Regions from separate parts of the Pseudoalteromonas sp. MMG022 genome, predicted to be linked through region 1. Evidence: riboswitches for the same ligand, from Rfam matches in the RefSeq annotation. Region 1 holds a riboswitch; the other holds the start of a gene.
The links. Region 1 has a riboswitch for cobalamin ahead of L1070_RS08450 (TonB-dependent receptor). Riboswitches for the same ligand answer to the same signal wherever they lie in the genome.
Positions count from the first base shown of each region.

Region 1 (9,315 bases):
GAGTTCATCAGCCACAAACTGGCGACCCAGGAAGCACAGCATAAGGAACGAAATAATGACTGAGGTACAGATTGCGACTTTGGGTGGTGGCTGCTTTTGGTGTATAGACGCTGCCTTTCGTCGCGTAAAAGGAGTTTTAGAAGTACGCTCGGGTTACTGTGGTGGACATACACAACAACCCACATACGAGCAAATTTGTCACGGCGACAGTGGTCATGCTGAGGTGGTTGAAATTAAATTTGATCCTCAACAAATAAGCTACGTACAAGTGTTAGAGATGTTTTTTACGTTGCACGACCCTACGCAACTAAATCGTCAAGGTAATGATATTGGTACTCAATATCGAAGTGTGGTGTTTTACCATAATGAACAACAGCTGCAACAGGCCAAAACAACAATAGAGTCGGTACAAAAACAGTACATAGCCCCCGTTGTTACCGAACTTAGTGAAGCATGTCAGTTTTATAGTGCTGAAAGCTACCATCAAGATTATTATGCTAACAATCGGGCTCAAGGGTATTGTAGTGTAATGATAGCGCCAAAGCTGGCAAAGTTTCAGCATCAGTTTAGCCAGCAGTTGTTAGAAGACGACGAATAGAATGCAAGCAAGCAAAAAGGCGGATTGTTGTTTCATCCGCCTTTTAATTTACTTTGAAGTATCTTTAAAAGCTAATTGACACGCCAACATATGCTTGCCTACCCAGCGGCACATATCCTAGTATTTGCCCGCTACTTGCAAGTCCAGTCGCAGCTGTCAAATAGGTTTTATCACCCAGATTTTCCAGTCGAGCTGTCAGCTTCACATTATCAAACAGCGCATAGTTTGCGGCCAAATTGAAAACTGTGTAGCCGCTGAGCGCTTTGTTATGTGTATTGAACTGACTATCATACAAGGTGATGGTTGGCCTTGAAGAACGATAAATCATGGTAAGGCTCGCATCTAACTTGTCCCAAGACTTAGATAAGGTATAGTTAAAAGCAGTATCTGGTCGACGGACCAAGTCTTTACCCGTTGTTTTGTCTTTCGCATCCAGTAAAGTTAGATTGGCTCTATGCTCAAATCCTAAAGCTGAAACTGTCGCCGATAACTCCACCCCTTTCATAGCCGCTTGATCAACGTTAGACGCAATATATTTGCCACTTTCACCTAGCAAACTAACAATCATTTGATCGATTTTGTTATTAAATACCGCCACATCGTATTTACCCCAGCGAGTATCGAGCATGACCCCAAATTCGCTGTTACTTGCCTCTTCCGGCTTAATATCTGGGTTTGGCAAATACCACGGGCTATTTTTAACATACGCATGTGTCAAAGTCGGCGCTCTAAATGCTGTACCGTGATTGACTCTAAAGGTAACCATGTTGTTGACCTGATAACCGATACTCGCAGTGTATGTATTGGCTCTGCCATGAAAGTCATAATCATCGGTTCTTACAACCGCATTTGCCAACCATGGGCCTTGCTCAAAGAAGCCCCCTACAAATATGGCTCTATTAGTACGGTCTGAGTGGCTGAATTCGGCTGATGCATTACTCAAATCTTCATTGAGCTGACTCACACCCGCTGCAAGTTGTAAAGTTTCAGACCAGCGATACAACGCACGATACTCAACTTCTACACGCTCGGTACTATAAACATCATGATTTGGCGTACCGACTTGCGTATTCTCCTGCTGAGAAACGCTCACGCTGGCATAGTGCTGTAGCTGATCATGTTGCTTTTCCCAGGCAAGCTTGGTGGTATAGTTTTCAAACTCGTAGGCATCATTGCCCCAGGCATTATCATACTCGCCTTCTCCCTCGCTATACTGAGCGCGTGCAGAAACAGTCCCTATATCTTCATGATCATAGCTTAAGTTGAAGCCAATATTTTTATTGCGATAGCCGTCACTATCGTGATCTTTAGTCAATGGCAACTGAGGGTCTTTGCTCGTTACATCATAGCCATCAGTATCCTCATAGCCCAGATTGAAACTCAATGAAAGCGAGTCGGTATTGAACTGCCCTGCTTGTTGATAGTTCACATAGTTGTGACTGCCTGACGTTAAACTGATTTGCTGTTGCTGCGCTTTACGCGTAATGATGTTGATCACGCCCGCCAATGCATCGGAGCCATAAACTGCCGCTTTGGCACCTTTTACCACTTCAATGCGTTCAATACTGTTAAGAGGAATGTTAGTAAATGCTACATCACCAGAGTTAGCATCGCTCACTCGCACGCCGTCAATCAATACCAACACATGTTTAGTGGTGGCACCGCGCACAAAAACACTGGCTTTTTGGCCAAAGCCCCCGTTTCTCACTACGTCAACACCAGCAACAGTGTTAAGCAATGACGGTAAATCTCTAAGGTTGCTTTGCTCAATTTCCTCACGCTCAATCACGTTAACAGTTGTGAGGGTGTTGTTGATTGATTGCTCGAATTTGTTCGCGGTAACGGTAATACGCTCAATGTGTTCGTTCTGAGCTTGTGCCCAAACGTCAGACGACACAGCAGCCAAAATAGCCACTGCCAAAATAGATTTGTTTTGCATGATATCCTCAGACTTGCGCCCACCGCACAAGTAAAACAGTAAGTCGACTTCAAGGCCGGTCTCCGGACTTAGCCTTTTAGGCATCACCGTTGCGGGGGCAGTGTTGGATTTCACTCAGTCCCATGATTGGCACCAACTTCCCGATTATCTTAGCAAACTAACTGATACGAACCGATCTGGATAACACGACGTTACCAAGCTAAGCACCTTGAAAAGAGGCGCTATTGTGCGAAGTTTATGGATGATTGTCAATGGACGTCTAGAAATCTAAAGCAAGTAAGAGGTGTTACTTGCTTTAGCGGCAGATGAACTGGCAAAAAACACAATTAACGAATTGCTGCGCCAGCATTAATCGCGGAAATTTTTGAACTGAAACGGTTGTCCTAACTCGCTGGTGCGGATCAGCTGCATCACTTCTTGTAAGTCATCACGTTTTTTACCTGTCACTCGGACTTCTTCACCCTGAATCGCAGCTTGTACTTTAATTTTTGAGTCTTTGATAAGCTTGACCAACTTCTTGGCCATATCTTTCTCAATTCCCTGCTTTAAGCCTACTTTACGTGATACATGTTTGCCCGCACGCTCAATATCTTTAAGCTCTAAACTTGCCACATCCAAACCACGTTTAGATGCTTTACTGGCTAAAATATCAAACAACTGCATTACTTGTGGATCAGCTTCCGCTTTTAACGTGATCACATCATTGTTTAATTCGATAGATGCATCAACACCACGAAAATCATAACGTGTTTCCAGTTCTCGTTTTGCGTTATCAACCGCATTTTTTGCTTCTGTCATTTCAATTTCAGACACAATGTCAAAAGAAGGCATGTTATTCTCCTAAAATATGAATATCGCGATTATATCAACCTAAAATAAGAATGTGGGAAAAAAGTGATATTCACCCACCAGCCAGTTTTAGGTGATATACTTGACCCCAAATTAGCGGCTATTAATCTTTAGGAAGTATAGTGACAAGGCGCGTTTATCAAGTTTTATTATTGGTCACCCTCGCAGTATGTACCTACCTGTTTGCCAAAGAGTTTCAACATTCAGGTATTCGCTTTCAACATGCGGACAAAGTAGTTCATTTTATAATATTTTTTGGCCTCGCCTTTATCATGCACCATGCTTTTAAATGGCCCACTATCACGCAACTCGTTTTGTTAGCCGGCTATGGCATTGGTATTGAGGTCATGCAGGATAGCCTACCTTACAGACAAGCCTCTCTAGGAGACTTCATCGCTGACTTTTTGGGAGCCCTCAGTTACTATGCGATATATATAGCACTCAGTAAGTGGCGTACAAAAAAATATGACTGATATTCACATTGTTGGCGCAGGCGCAATTGGTCTGTCATTTGCGCACGCTCTGAGTCAACGTCATAATGTGTCGGTGATTACACGTACTCTTCCTACCGATAAATGGCTTATCAGCGAACACCAAGGCACCAAAGTAATTAATGCCAAGCCAGTTGTACTAGCGCATACCCAGTCTCTATCTATCGCCAATTGTTTTATTTGCGTAAAGGCCTATCAACTGCCACAGGCGATTGCCGATGTACTCCCCTATTTGTCTGATCATGCCAACCTCTTTATTAGTCATAATGGCATGTGTGATTTGAGTGAAATTCTTGACCAGCTCAAACCAAACCAAGCACTATTTTTTATCAGTACCGCTCGTGGTGCATTAAAGCTAGATGATAACCATGTAAAAATAACCGGCTCTGGTGATACGTATTTAGGTGCCTGTAATACGCAGGCTCATTCAATTATTAAACATATATTTGGGATTTATTTTTCAGGTATATTGTCGCAGAGCTTTATTCATGAAGATATGACGCTATTGCGCTGGCAAAAGTTGTTAGTCAATATCGCAATCAACCCTTTAAGCGCGTTACATCAAGTTCCAAATGGGCAACTACGCCAACCAAAATTCAGTGCCACAATCCTCGCTTTACTCAATGAAGCCTGTACGGTTGCAAACAAAGCAGGTATTAAAGTCACTTTGTCTCAAGCCTTGGATAACGCATATCAAGTAATGTCTCGCACCAGTGCTAACTTTTCTTCTATGGCGCAGGATGTAAAGCATGGTAGAAAAACTGAAATTGAGGCAATCTGTGGCTATGTTGTTGCTCAGGGTCAATTACTTAATGTGTCAACACCATACAATGCTCAGATGCTGCAAGCACTTATAAATAAGCACTAAAAAGCCGAGACTCGCTCGGCTTTTTTATTACTCTGGCTTATACACTTTCACATTGTTAAAGCCATTCTCATGCAATATTAATGCTTGAAGCTGGCTCATCACACCTTTAGCACAATACAGGTAATATTCTTTATCTTGTGGTAAATCTGCAAACTTGGTAGCGAGTCTAAAAAATGGTAAATGCACAACTTCGACGCCTTCAATTTCCAATGGATTGGCATCTTCCTCATCTGGTGAGCGAATATCCAAAACCACACCATTTTCGGGCAGTTCACTGGCAGTTTCAGCCTCTTTCACTTCTTCTTTTGCTTCAGCTTCTATATCGCGAATGTCTTTCACCACCGCGTTGGCCACAACGGCATCCAAGACATCAAAGTCGAATTTCTGTTCTTCTTCTAAGATAGTTTCAAGTTTGGCTTTTACGGTCGGCTTTTTAGAAATAACACCACAGTACTCAGGCATTGCTTCTGCCATTTCTATGGTGCCTATTTCACGGGCAATCTTAATAATATCGGCCTTGTCGTGCTGAATAAGCGGACGCACGATGAGTGTTTCCGTCACTCTATCGATTACATTCAAGTTAGCCAAAGTTTGGCTCGATACTTGACCGATACTTTCACCAGTAACTAATGCCGGAATATTAAAGCGTTCGGCAATTTGGCTACCCGCTCTCATCATCATGCGTTTGAGCACAACGCCCATTTGACCATTTTCGATATTCTCCAAAATCTCGGCGACAACAGGTTCAAAATCGACAGTGATAAACTTAACTCTGTGAGTCGAGCTATATTGCTTCCAAAGATAGTGGCTAACCTGTTTTACCCCAATCTCATGAGCCGCACCACCTAGGTTGAAAAATAAGAAATGTGTACGAGCCCCTTTTCGGATCATCTGATAACTGGCCACTCCTGAGTCAAACCCGCCCGAAATAAGCGAAAGAACATCTTCTTGAGTGGGTAACGGGAAGCCGCCAATACCATAATGTGTATGTGTCACAATATAGGCTAAGTCATCTTTGATCTCTATTTTCACAGTCACTTCAGGTTTACTCAGCTTCACGCTTGCACCTGACACGTTTTGATTCAAACCACCACCTACATAGCGCTCAACATCGCTTGAAGTAAAGTCATGATTACCTCTGCGTTTCACTCGAACACAGAAGGTCTTGTTTTCAATAGTGTGACCAGCCAAAGTTAAGGTGCGCTGATAAATATCGTCAAGACTGTCAAAGTGTGTTTCTTGTACTTCAATAAACTGCACAATACCAGGCACGCGCTTTAAATTATCGATGAGTGCTGATCGCGTGGATTGATCCGATTTAGCACTCGTAACCGTAATATTGTCCCAGTTATTCTTTACTTTGATTTGCTCGTCAATACGGCTGAGAAGGATTTCGATGTTCTTCTCTAGAAGTTTGGTGAAGCGTTTACGAACTGATTTGCTTTTAATGGCAATTTCAGGATGCAGTTTGACGATAAATTTAAACATAGAAATAACTCTTTTGCGTGGCGAAAGCGCGCCTAGACATCGGGCGCGCGAGTATATCAAATTTCTATGCGTCTAGGAAATAAACAAACCGAATTGCCGCCTATGTTACGCAATACTGGGCAGTGACTCATCTGCAAGACGTTGATATTGGTCTTGTAATTCCTGAATTTTGGCAGAACTTAAATCCGTACAATACGGCTTAAACAACATCAATACTTTAACAATACCATTATAGATATCTTGCTGCTCAAGTACCCCTGTCATTCTGCGTGCTTTTACGTATGGCGTCCAAAAACTGACCGTCATTTTCAACATATGAGCCAGCTCTTTTGCATCTTCGTCGCTAATATTGATAACGCGACTTGTGCGCAAACCAATCACGACAGAGCGCACCTGTTCAAACAAGTCTGTCTGAAACTCAATGTATTGCTTTTTTAACACGCCATCTCTTGCCAAAATGTCAGTAAGATTGTCGTAAAAAAAGTGGTAACGCCACATCAAATCAAACAATGAGTCTAGATACTTAGTTAATTGTTCTAGCGGCTCAAACTCGGTATTGAGTGGTTTAAAATGAGTACTTAAGTGCTCTCGGTATAAAGAAAATATATTGCGAATAATGTCTTCTTTATTTTTAAAATGGTAGTACAAATTTCCTGGGCTTATACCCAGATTTGAAGCTATATGATTCGTCGTTATTGCCCGCTCTCCATGTAAATTGAATAAAGCGATGCTGGTACGAATTATTTTTTCCTTGGTATTCATATCCTGATCTCTATGACACGCGATTAATATTAGGATGTGTTTCACTAATTGGGTCAGTATAGCCAATTAGGCTAAGTGAAAATAGCACTAAAGGGTATATGATATAAGTGCACATAGCGCAAAGCAGACCAGTGAAATATCTGTAAAACATTGCTACCATATGCCAAATTTTATTGACGATATCGTGTTATGAAAGTCACAGCTTTATATCCAGGTACTTTTGATCCATTAACCAATGGCCATGCCGATTTAATCAAACGAGCCGCAAAAATGTTTGATGTGGTGCTACTTGCCATTGCACACAACCCAAACAAAAAGCCTTGTTTTTCTTTGGAGGAACGGGTTGCCTTGGCGGAAAAAGTACTTGCTGAACACAAAAACGTAAAAGTGATTGGATTCTCTGGTCTGCTGGTTGATCTAGCTAAGCAATATAAAGCTAACGTGTTGATCAGGGGCATTCGCGCAGTGTCAGATTTTGACTACGAGTTCCAACTTGCCAATATGAACCGACGCCTAAACCCAGACTTAGAAAGCGTATTTTTAACCCCGTCTGAGCGCAATTCATTCATTTCTTCTACGTTGGTAAAAGAAGTCGCTCTACACAAAGGTGATGTGAGTGAATTTGTCCATCCACTTGTTGCAAAAGCTTTACAGGAAAAATTACACGGATGAAATTAACACGCCTTAGTACAGTCTTACTTGCCGCTACGAGCATTAGCAGTTTCGCGAGCCCTTGGATAAACACCAATGAAAGCGAGTTAAAACATTCCATAGATATGCTGGTCAGTGCTGGTTTAATTAACCGCCCTGTCAATCAATACCCTTTGCTATGGCAAGGCCTAATTCAAGATTTGGATAAAATAGAACAAAAGCAAGTTGCTCATAATGCACAATTTGCACTTACACACCTACGCCACGCCCTGACTCAAGCCAAACGCGCTCGATATTCCAGCGTAACTGCATACTATGACGATGAAGCAACCTTACAAGACGGTTTTGGTGAGCGTCAGGCTGCGAAGTCAGGCATCTCAACTTATGGCATCATGACAGGTAAGCATGTTAGTGCCAAGGTACAAGTAAACTATGCTGATGAAGCACTCGATGGTAAGCAAATTAACCATTATGGTAGCCACCTTGCCATCTTATTGGGCAACTGGTCATTCAGTGCTGAGCGACTCAACTACTGGTGGGGCCCTGCCAACGAGAACGCCTTGCTACTTTCAAACAACGCGGCCCCTATGACCGCAGCACGTATTAGCCGTGCTAATAGCAATTACGACGGTCCCAGCTGGTTATCCTTCATTGGGCCATGGCAAATCACCGCATTGGCGGCAAAACAAAAGCCCAGCCTTAACGATAAACGCGATGGTGATTTTTGGGGAATTCGCCTGTCCAGCACGCCTGTTCGAGGATTAGAGCTGGCATTGAGTGCCACCGCCAGTGATTTTGTGCTTGAATTACCATTAAACGCGGAGCTACCAACTGCTAAACAAAGAGTAGCAGGTATCGATGTTAAATATTCAAGTCTCATTGGCGGCCAGCCTATTTCGGTTTATGCGGAAATTGCAGGTAACAACGATCATGGCATACTACCTGCGAAAACTACTTATACAATGGGTATTGAACATTTTATGGGGGATGCGGATTATCGTCTGAAAAGTTATCTCGAGCTCAGCGACAACACCACCAATTGTCAGGCCCTTGAGGTGAACTTTCAGTGTAACTTTCAAGCCTCTGAAGGGGGCTCACAATATACTGAGCGCGACCAGTGGCTAGGCGCGGCTATTGGACCACAAGCTAAAAGTCTCACCTTAGCTAGTGACTACTACCAAACTGGTGGCTATGGCGGGTTTGCCAAGCTCAAACTCATAGATTTTGAAGCTTTAAATATCGAACGTAAATTGCTAGAGCTTGGTTACCAACAAGGCTTATTTAGCGGTCTGTTAAAAGCCGGCGTATTCGTGTGGCGAGACACCAATAGCAATGAAGATGAACAAACACAAAGCGCAGCTAAGCTAAGCTGGGAGTATCAGTTTTAATATCAAAGAGTAAAGCTCCATTAGGATGCTTTACTCAACTTTTTATCTTTGCCGCCTTAATTAGCTTTCAGATTTTGGCTTATTGCAACAAGCCTCAGGTAATCTTTGTTGCTGAACAATGAAATAACTATCAAGGTGTCCGAAAGTTTTATGAGCCAGCTATATAAATACCATCAATTCGTCCAGCTTTAGAGGCTCTAAAACTTTGTTTGTGATTCTACTTGGTATTTAACACGCCTGACGCTTTAGTAAGTGCTTTCACTTTGTTCCATAAACTTCCT
Region 1 is NZ_JAKFZQ010000007.1:82,450-91,764, forward strand. It holds gene L1070_RS08440 (efflux RND transporter permease subunit) at 1-63, shown strand, start outside; gene msrA (peptide-methionine (S)-S-oxide reductase MsrA) at 53-598, shown strand; gene L1070_RS08450 (TonB-dependent receptor) at 663-2,537, opposite strand; cobalamin riboswitch at 2,573-2,728, opposite strand; gene L1070_RS08455 (YajQ family cyclic di-GMP-binding protein) at 2,886-3,368, opposite strand; gene L1070_RS08460 (VanZ family protein) at 3,509-3,859, shown strand; gene L1070_RS08465 (2-dehydropantoate 2-reductase) at 3,852-4,745, shown strand; gene thiI (tRNA uracil 4-sulfurtransferase ThiI) at 4,773-6,233, opposite strand; gene L1070_RS08475 (TetR/AcrR family transcriptional regulator) at 6,339-6,995, opposite strand; gene coaD (pantetheine-phosphate adenylyltransferase) at 7,185-7,667, shown strand; gene L1070_RS08485 (capsule assembly Wzi family protein) at 7,664-9,034, shown strand; gene L1070_RS08490 (hypothetical protein) at 9,252-9,315, opposite strand, start outside.

Region 2 (9,315 bases), on a different contig from region 1:
AGCTGCGGATCCAGCTGTGATTATTGCCCAAAATGTGGAAGCATTTGAAGCAGGTCTTGCAGTGGTATCTCGTTTGACTGATGGCAAAGTATTTGTTTGTAAGAAAGCAGGTAGCAAGGTGCCAAGTTCATCGCTTTCTCAAGTAGAAGTGCATGAATTTGCGGGTGTTCACCCTGCAGGTTTAGTGGGTACTCACATTCACCACTTAGACCCAGTATCTGCGAATAAGCAGGTATGGCACTTAGGGTACCAAGACGTGATTGCGTTTGGTCAGTTATTCTTAACTGGCGAAATCTACGCAGAGCGTGTCGTTGCTCTTGCTGGTCCTCGTGTTAAAAACCCACGTTTAGTTAAAACTCAACTAGGTGCGTCGCTAACAGATTTAGTAGCAGGCGAGCTTGAAGACGGTGATAACCGAGTCATTTCTGGCTCTGTGTTAGCTGGTAAAACAGCAACTGGCCCTCATGCTTTCCTTGGTCGTTACCATGTTCAAGTATCAGTATTACTTGAAGGTCGCGAGAAAGAGCTATTTGGCTGGATTGCACCAGGTAGTGACAAATTCTCAGTAACACGTACGTTTATTTCACACTTAGCGCCAAGTCGTTTATTTAAAATGACAACCTCAACGGGCGGTTCTAAGCGTGCCATGGTACCAATCGGTAACTATGAGCGTGTTATGCCACTCGATATCTTACCAACACCACTATTACGTGACTTAATCTCACGTGATCTAGATGGTGCAATTGCGTTGGGTGCGTTGGAGCTGGATGAAGAAGATTTAGCACTATGTACCTTCGTATGTCCTGGCAAGTATGAGTACGGTTCAATCCTGCGCGATTGCCTGACTACTATCGAGAAGGAAGGTTAAAAATGGCCTTAAAGAAATTTTTAGAAGACATTGAACCTCACTTTGAACCTGGTGGTAAACACGAAAAGTGGTATGCGTTGTACGAAGCAGTGGCAACCATTTTCTACACACCGGGTTATGTAAACAAAGGTGCAACTCACGTACGTGACAACATCGACCTAAAACGTATTATGATTTTAGTGTGGATGGCAACATTCCCTGCTATGTTCTTTGGCATGTTCAACATTGGTCACCAAGCAGCTATCGCACTTGGTAACGGTTTTGAACTAGCAAACACTTGGCAAGTAGCGATTTTCCAAGCATTGGGTGGTGAGTTAACCGCACAATCAGGTTGGGGCGCTAAGATATTTTACGGTGCATGTTTTTACTTACCCATTTACGCGACAGTGTTTGCTGTAGGTGGTTTTTGGGAAGTACTATTTGCGTCAATCCGTAAGCACGAAGTAAACGAAGGTTTCTTCGTAACATCGGTACTTTTCTCTTTAATTCTTCCTGCAACGATTCCTCTTTGGCAAGCAGCCCTTGGTATTACCTTTGGTGTTGTTGTTGCAAAAGAAGTGTTTGGTGGTACAGGCCGTAACTTCCTAAACCCTGCGCTTGCTGGTCGTGCATTCCTATTCTTTGCATACCCTGCAAATATTTCAGGTGACACAGTATGGACAGCGGTTGACTCATTCTCAGGTGCAACATACCTAGGTCAAGCTGCTCAAGGTGCTTTAGACTTCAATAACATGGTTCTTTGGTGGGATGCGTTCTACGGTTTCATTCAAGGTTCTATGGGTGAGACGTCTACGCTCGCGCTGATGATCGGTGGCTTCTTCCTGATGTATGTTCGTATTGCATCATGGCGTATCGTACTAGGTGTATTCCTAGGTATGGTGGCGATGGCGAGCCTGTTTAACGCATTAGGTTCAGACACTAACGCTGCGTTTGCTATGCCTTGGTACTGGCATTTAGTATTAGGTGGTTTTGCATTTGGTATGTTCTTTATGGCGACTGACCCAGTTTCTGCGTCGTTCACTGATAAAGGTAAGTTTGCATACGGTGCACTAATTGGTGTGATGGTTGTATTAATCCGTGTGGTTAACCCTGCATACCCAGAAGGCATGATGTTAGCAATTCTTTTCGCTAACTTGTTTGCTCCACTATTCGACCACTTTGTAGTGCAGTCCAATGTTAAGAGGAGATTAGCACGTGTCTAGTAACAATGAATCTATCGGCAAAACATTAGGCGTCGTTGTTAGTCTTTGTTTGGTATGTGCAGTCGTAGTATCTGTTGCTTCGGTACAACTACGTCCATTACAACAAGCTAACAAAATCCAAGACGTGCAACGCAATATTCTTGCAGCTGCTGGCTTTAAAGATGTGAAAGACGTTGAAGCAACATTTAAAGCAAATATCGAACCTCGCGTTATCGATATGAAAACAGGTGAATATGTAGATGTAGATCACAGTTCATTTGATTTCGAAAGCACTAAATATGATGCAGCTCGAAGCTTTGCTATCCCTAAAGAGGATGATTTAGCGGGCATTCAGCGTATGACTCATAACTCTCCGGTTTATCTTGCAAAAGATGAAAGCGGTGAGGTGTCTACGGTTATCCTACCAATTCAAGGTTATGGCCTTTGGGGTGTTATGTTTGGCTTCCTAGCATTGGATGATGATGGTCAAACAATCAAAGCGATTCAGTTCTACAAGCACAACGAAACTGCGGGTCTAGGTGGTGAAATCCAAAACCCTAAGTGGACAGCAACGTGGAATGGTAAGCAGCTTCCGATTGATATCGTTAAAGGTACAGCAGGTGACAACGAGCATAAGATCGATGGCTTGTCTGGCGCTACTTTGACGTCAAACGGTGTGGATAACACGATTGATTTTTGGACTAGCAACAAAGGCTTTGGTCCATTCCTTGCGAAAGTACGTAAAGGAGCATTGAACTAATGGCTAACACTAAAGAAATGAAAGAAGTCTTGTTTGGCCCTGTCTTTGCGAACAACCCGATTGCCCTTCAGGTGTTAGGTATTTGTTCAGCATTGGCGGTAACATCAAGCCTTAAAAATGCTTTGATCATGTCAATTGCTTTGACATTGGTAACTGCATTTTCAAGCTTATTCATCTCTATGATGCGTAACCACATTCCTTCGAGTGTACGTATTATTGTGCAGATGACCATCATTGCCTCATTGGTAATCGTTGTTGACCAGGTGCTACAGGCGGTTGTTTACTCAACGGCTAAAGAGCTTTCAACGTTCATCGGTTTGATCATTACTAACTGTATCGTAATGGGCCGTGCTGAAGCTTATGCGATGAAGTCACCACCTGCAATGTCATTCTTAGATGGTATCGGTAACGGTTTAGGTTACTCAGTGGTACTGCTAACGGTTGGTTTCGTTCGCGAACTATTCGGTTCTGGTACTTTATTTGGTGTTGAGATCTTGCCACTCGTTTCTGACGGTGGTTGGTATCGCCCAATGGGTCTACTGATTATGCCATTCAGCTCGTTCTTCTTGGTAGGTATCTTCATTTGGATACTTCGTACATACAAGAAAGATCAAGTAGAAGCGAAGGCGTAAGGGGAGAGAGATGGAACAATATATTAGTTTATTCGTTAAAGCGGTTTTTGTTGAAAACTTAGCTTTATCTTTCTTCTTGGGTATGTGTACATTCCTAGCGGTATCTAAGAAAGTAACTACGTCACTGGGCCTTGGTGTTGCTGTAATCTTTGTACTAGGCGTTGCTGTACCAGTAAACAACCTAGTGTATTACGCTGTATTAGCACCAGGTGCACTTGAATGGTTAGGGTTTGCAGAAGCTGACTTAAGTTTCTTACGCTTTTTGACCTTTATCGGTGTAATCGCTGCATTGGTACAGATCCTTGAGATGGCACTAGACAAGTTCTTCCCTGCACTTTACAACGCGCTGGGCATCTTCTTACCTCTTATCACTGTAAACTGTGCGATTTTTGGTGCGGTTTCATTCATGGTTGAGCGTAACCTTAACTTTGGTGAGTCAGTGGTGTTTGGTATTGGTTCTGGTGTGGGTTGGGCATTGGCAATCGTATTGCTTGCTGGTATCCGTGAGAAAATGAAATATGCAGACGTTCCAGATGGTCTTCGTGGTTTGGGTATTACCTTCATCACTGTAGGTTTGATGGGCTTTGGCTTTATGTCATTCTCTGGTATTTCACTGTAAGGTAGCGAGGAAAAATCATGCTTGAGGTATATTTAGGCGTAGGGATGTTCATTGCTATCGTTGTTATCTTAGTTTTAGTAATTATTGCAGCTAAATCTAAGTTAGTAGCAAGCGGTGACATCACAATTGGAATTAACGGTGATCCTGAAAAAGGTATTACTACTTCTGCTGGCAGCAAGTTACTTGGTGCTCTATCAGAATCGGGTATCTTTGTATCATCAGCTTGTGGTGGCGGTGGCTCATGTGGTCAGTGTCGCGTACATGTAAAATCAGGTGGTGGCGATATTCTACCAACTGAACTTGATCACATCTCTAAAGGTGAGGCTCGTGAGGGCTGCCGTTTAGCGTGTCAGGTAAACGTGAAAAACGACATGGAAATTGAACTTGAAGAGTCAATTTTCGGTGTTAAGAAGTGGGAATGTACAGTTATCTCTAACGATAACAAAGCGACTTTCATCAAAGAGCTTAAGCTTGCTATTCCGGATGGTGAGTCAGTACCTTTCCGTGCCGGTGGTTACATTCAGATTGAAGCGCCACCACACCACGTTAAATATGCAGACTACGATATTCCTGAAGAGTATCGCCCAGATTGGGAGCGTTTTGGCTTCTTTAATCTTGAGTCTAAAGTGGATGAAGAAACAATTCGTGCATACTCAATGGCTAACTACCCAGAAGAGTTCGGCATTATCATGCTAAACGTACGTATTGCGACTCCGCCGCCAAATAACTTGTCACTACCATGTGGTAAAATGTCATCGTACATTTGGTCACTTAAAGAAGGTGACAAAGTTACTATCTCTGGTCCGTTTGGTGAGTTCTTTGCTAAAGACACAGACGCAGAAATGGTATTTGTTGGTGGTGGTGCAGGTATGGCTCCGATGCGTTCACACATCTTTGACCAGCTTAAGCGTCTTAACTCTAAACGTAAGATGTCTTTCTGGTATGGTGCGCGTTCTAAGCGTGAAATGTTCTACGTTGAAGACTTCGATGGCCTAGCTGCTGAGAACGACAACTTCGTATGGCACACTGCATTGTCAGATCCACAACCAGAAGATAACTGGGAAGGTTACACAGGTTTCATCCATAACGTACTTTATGATAACTACTTGAAAGATCATGAAGCACCAGAAGATTGCGAGTTCTACATGTGTGGTCCTCCAATGATGAATGCCGCAGTAATCAACATGCTTAAAGACTTAGGCGTTGAAGACGAAAACATCTTACTAGATGACTTCGGTGGCTAATTAGGCTTTTAGCACATGATCCAAAACACAGTTTTGAGATAAAATATCAGCCCCAAGGCGCTAGCGTCTTGGGGCTTTTTAATGCATGAAAAGAGCGAACACAGTATATAAAGGGATGAATGTGCGAGCGCTTGCGAATAACTAAATGAACGATAGGATGGAAGATGGCACGTATTTTTTTACCCGTAATGATTTTGCTGACACTGGTCCTAAGTGGATGTGACAACAGTACAAGACATACTTCACAGGCCATAGTGATAAATGGAAAAACTATGGGCACTACCTACAATATTAAGATTTTCCCAGGGGCGCTAGAGCTTGAACAAAATCAGCTTAAAAAGCAGATAGATGACACTCTGGTTGCGGTAAATCAGTCGATGTCTCCTTGGGTTGAAGATTCAGAAATCAATCAGTTCAATATGCTTTCGCAAGGTGAAGTGATGGTAATTAGTGAAGACTTTCGTGCGGTAGTGGCTGAGTCTATACGCCTTGGTAAGTCAACCGAAACACTGGATGTCACGATGGGTCCGTTAATCGATCTGTGGGGCTTTGGTCCTGATAAGCGTCCTACAAAGCGTCCATCTCAGGCGCAACTTGATGATATGCGCAGCCGTATTGGCGTAGATAAGTTGTTGCTGAGCGAACAAGGCTTGGCGAAAACTGTAGATGGCTTAGAGGTATCGTTTTCAGCTACGGCAAAAGGTTTCGGTATAGATAAAGTCGCTGCTTTGTTGGAGCAACTTGGCATTGATAATTACATGGTTGAAATTGGCGGAGAGCTGCGTGTTTCGGGTAGTAAACCGAATGATAAACCTTGGATCATTGCCATAGAGCAGCCTGATGCTCCTATGGGGAAAAGGCAAGTACACCGCGAACTCAAGTTAAGAGATACCGGGATTGCGACCTCGGGTGACTATCGTATCTTTTATGAAATGGATGGTGAAACCTTTACTCATCTAATCGACCCCGCAACGGGCATGCCAGTTAAACATGAGTTGGTATCGGTGACAGTTTTGCACCCATCGGCAATGACGGCGGATGGCTTAGCCACTGCATTGACTGTTATGGGCACTGAGCGTGCCAAGGCGTATGCAGAGCAACATCAGTTGGCGGTGTATCTAATTAGTAAATCAGACCAAGGCCTTATAACTTATGTCAGTGAGGCGTTTAAACCTTATTTGTGACTAGAGAATAAGCGAGTTATAATAAAGTGGTCTTAGACCGTCACAGGCTCAGTACGCTGAGTCCATTTTTATATTTTAGAGGCCAGTACCATGTCACTGTTTTTACTTACCTTTGGTTTGCTTATTTTGATTGTTACAGCAATGGCTGTCGGTGTTATCGTACAAAAGAAATCAATGGCTAGCAGCTGTGGTGGATTAGGTGCTGTTGGCGTTGAAAAGGCCTGCGATTGTGATGACCCTTGTGACAGACGTAAAAAACGTCTGGCGAAGGAACAAGCTTGGAAAGAAAATCAAATTTTGTAAGTCATTGCTTCAGTGAAAATGCGAGCCTCGGCTCGCATTTTTGATCACCAAAACTAGATGTAGTAGACACAGGTGAACCTATGCAGCAAACTTGGTACTTTATCCGTCATGGTCAGCCGCAAGTTACAGGGCACTTGCTTGGGCGCAGTAATGTTGAGTTAAGTAAAGTTGGCTGGCAACAGCTTAGCAAAGCCGTGGAATCTGTGAGCAGTGGCGCGCTTGTTTTTAGTTCACCGTTAAAGCGCTGCAAAGAATTTGCTCAGCATTACGCACAGTTACATGGCTACCAGTTTGAGCTTGATGAGGCACTCAAAGAAATGGATTTTGGGGATTGGGACGGTCAATCTTACGAGTCACTATGGCAGCTCACAACTAAACCAACTCTTGGCCAGTTTTGGCAATCACCTCATTTATATACACCGCCAAATGGTGAGTCTTTACTGGAATTTAAAAGACGCGTCGAACAATGGTGGTGCTTTCAATTAGACAGCAATAGAAGTCCTCACAATGTGGTGTTCACACATGGTGGGGTCATAAAGCAACTCGTGGCATATATTTTACAGATACCGATTAGTAACAGCTGTATATTTAGCGCGCTAGACATTGAATATGGCAAAGTGCTTAAAGTGAAAGTTTACTACGATGAGCAGGATAAAGGTTGGCCAAAAGTTGTATTTTAGACGTCTAGACAGCATAATGGCAACCAACTTTGTTGGTGAATCTTGGGAATGAGTTGCAAATACTCAACTGTCCCCGCAACTGTGAAGGTCCACGCTTGTGGCCAAAGTCAGATACCAAGACCGGCAAAATATACTCTTAGCGGGCGTACTTTGAGTCACATGCAATAATACTTTTCCTAGTGTTCATGTCATTACGTGAATGCGCTATTGTTTGTGCTTACGACTCGCGGTTATGTGTTTAAGGTAAGCATGAATCAGTCAGTACACGCAACGTGCTCTATGTTGGATGTCCAGCAGGTTGGGTTGCAAATAAATCAATCGAATATCCTCAAAGATGTCAGCTTTAGCATCAAAGCTGGGCAGTTTGTGGGCCTACTGGGCCCTAATGGTGCAGGAAAATCGTCTTTATTGAGATGTATCTATCGTTTTATCAAACCAACCTATGGTCAAATTCAGTTGCTTAACGCGCCAATTGAGCGCTACTCAAGGCCGGAATATGCCAAGCAAGTTGCTGTGGTGCTGCAAGATGTACCCGAGCAATTTAATCTCGGGGTATTTGATGTGGTCGCTATGGGAGTGACACCACATAAGCCACTTTTTTCTTCCATAAATCATAAAGATAAAGATGATATTGCCATGGCGCTTGAAAAGGTCGGCCTTTCACATAAATCCAATCAGATGTTCAGTTCATTATCTGGTGGTGAAAAACAACGGGTGATGATAGCCAGAGCGATGGTGCAACAGCCACAATTGTTAATCATGGATGAGCCAACGAGCCACCTAGATGTGAAATACCAAATTCAGATCATGGAGTTGGCAAAGTCGTTGGGCGTGAGCGTATTGGCATCTTTTCACGATCTCAATTTGGCAGCGGCCGTATCAGACCATTTGTTGGTACTTCAAAATGGTGAATTGAAAGCACAGGGTACGCCTTTGCAGGTGCTCACCAGTGAGTTACTCAGTGATGTGTTTGGCGTGTGTGCACAGGTGACTCAAGTGCCTAACGCCCACAGTGAGCAAACATTAGTGCCACACATTCGCTATCACTATGGATATATTCAATGAATAAGTTTGCATTGAGCGCTCTGTCCCTAGCGGTGCTGACTAGCTTTGTATCAGCTTTGAGTCTGGGTGCGATAGCCATTGAACTGTCTGATATTTGGCAAGCTTTACTGTCCTATGATGCTACTAATCTAGAGCAAAAAATCATTATAGAGTTGCGTTTGCCGCGTGCCATATTGGCATTTTTAGCGGGTGGTGGTTTAGCTATGGCTGGTCTTATTTTACAGACAGTTACGCGTAACCCGTTGGCCGACCCATACTTATTTGGGGTGTCATCGGGTGCTTCATTTGGGGTGGTGCTGCTATTTGCATTCACAGGAGTACAAGCGGGCTTAGTACTGTCGGGCGCAGCGTTTGCAGGCAGTTTGTTGGCAATGAGTGCGTTGTTGTTAATTGCTAAAGCACAACTGAATAACCAAGTGGAGTCTATGCTGCTGGCGGGCGTTGCTTTGTCTTTCTTGTTCAGTGCTTGTACTAGCTTGCTGTTGTACTGGAGCGACCCACAAGCGATCACGGCCATTGTATTTTGGACATTAGGCAGCTTCTCGCGCGCTGATTGGCAGACATTATGGTTGCCAGCAATCGTGGTTTGTTTGAGCGTAGGTTGCATGTTGTTATTTCGAAGAACGCTCAATGCCATGCTGTTGGGCGATGAAAGTGCCACAACATTGGGCGTGAATGTGACTAAGTTACGTTTGGGTATGTTGCTATTAAGCTCGTTATTGACTGCGGTATTGGTTGCTATGTGTGGTGGCGTTGGATTTGTGGGTCTAATGATCCCA
Region 2 is NZ_JAKFZQ010000010.1:104,709-114,023, forward strand. It holds gene L1070_RS11210 (Na(+)-translocating NADH-quinone reductase subunit A) at 1-868, shown strand, start outside; gene L1070_RS11215 (NADH:ubiquinone reductase (Na(+)-transporting) subunit B) at 871-2,070, shown strand; gene L1070_RS11220 (Na(+)-translocating NADH-quinone reductase subunit C) at 2,063-2,809, shown strand; gene L1070_RS11225 (NADH:ubiquinone reductase (Na(+)-transporting) subunit D) at 2,809-3,441, shown strand; gene nqrE (NADH:ubiquinone reductase (Na(+)-transporting) subunit E) at 3,452-4,060, shown strand; gene nqrF (NADH:ubiquinone reductase (Na(+)-transporting) subunit F) at 4,078-5,304, shown strand; gene L1070_RS11240 (FAD:protein FMN transferase) at 5,469-6,488, shown strand; gene nqrM ((Na+)-NQR maturation NqrM) at 6,579-6,791, shown strand; gene L1070_RS11250 (histidine phosphatase family protein) at 6,872-7,471, shown strand; cobalamin riboswitch at 7,484-7,615, shown strand; gene L1070_RS11255 (ABC transporter ATP-binding protein) at 7,751-8,536, shown strand; gene L1070_RS11260 (iron ABC transporter permease) at 8,533-9,315, shown strand, end outside.
Region 2: another riboswitch for cobalamin. It lies ahead of L1070_RS11255 (ABC transporter ATP-binding protein); the one in region 1 lies ahead of L1070_RS08450 (TonB-dependent receptor).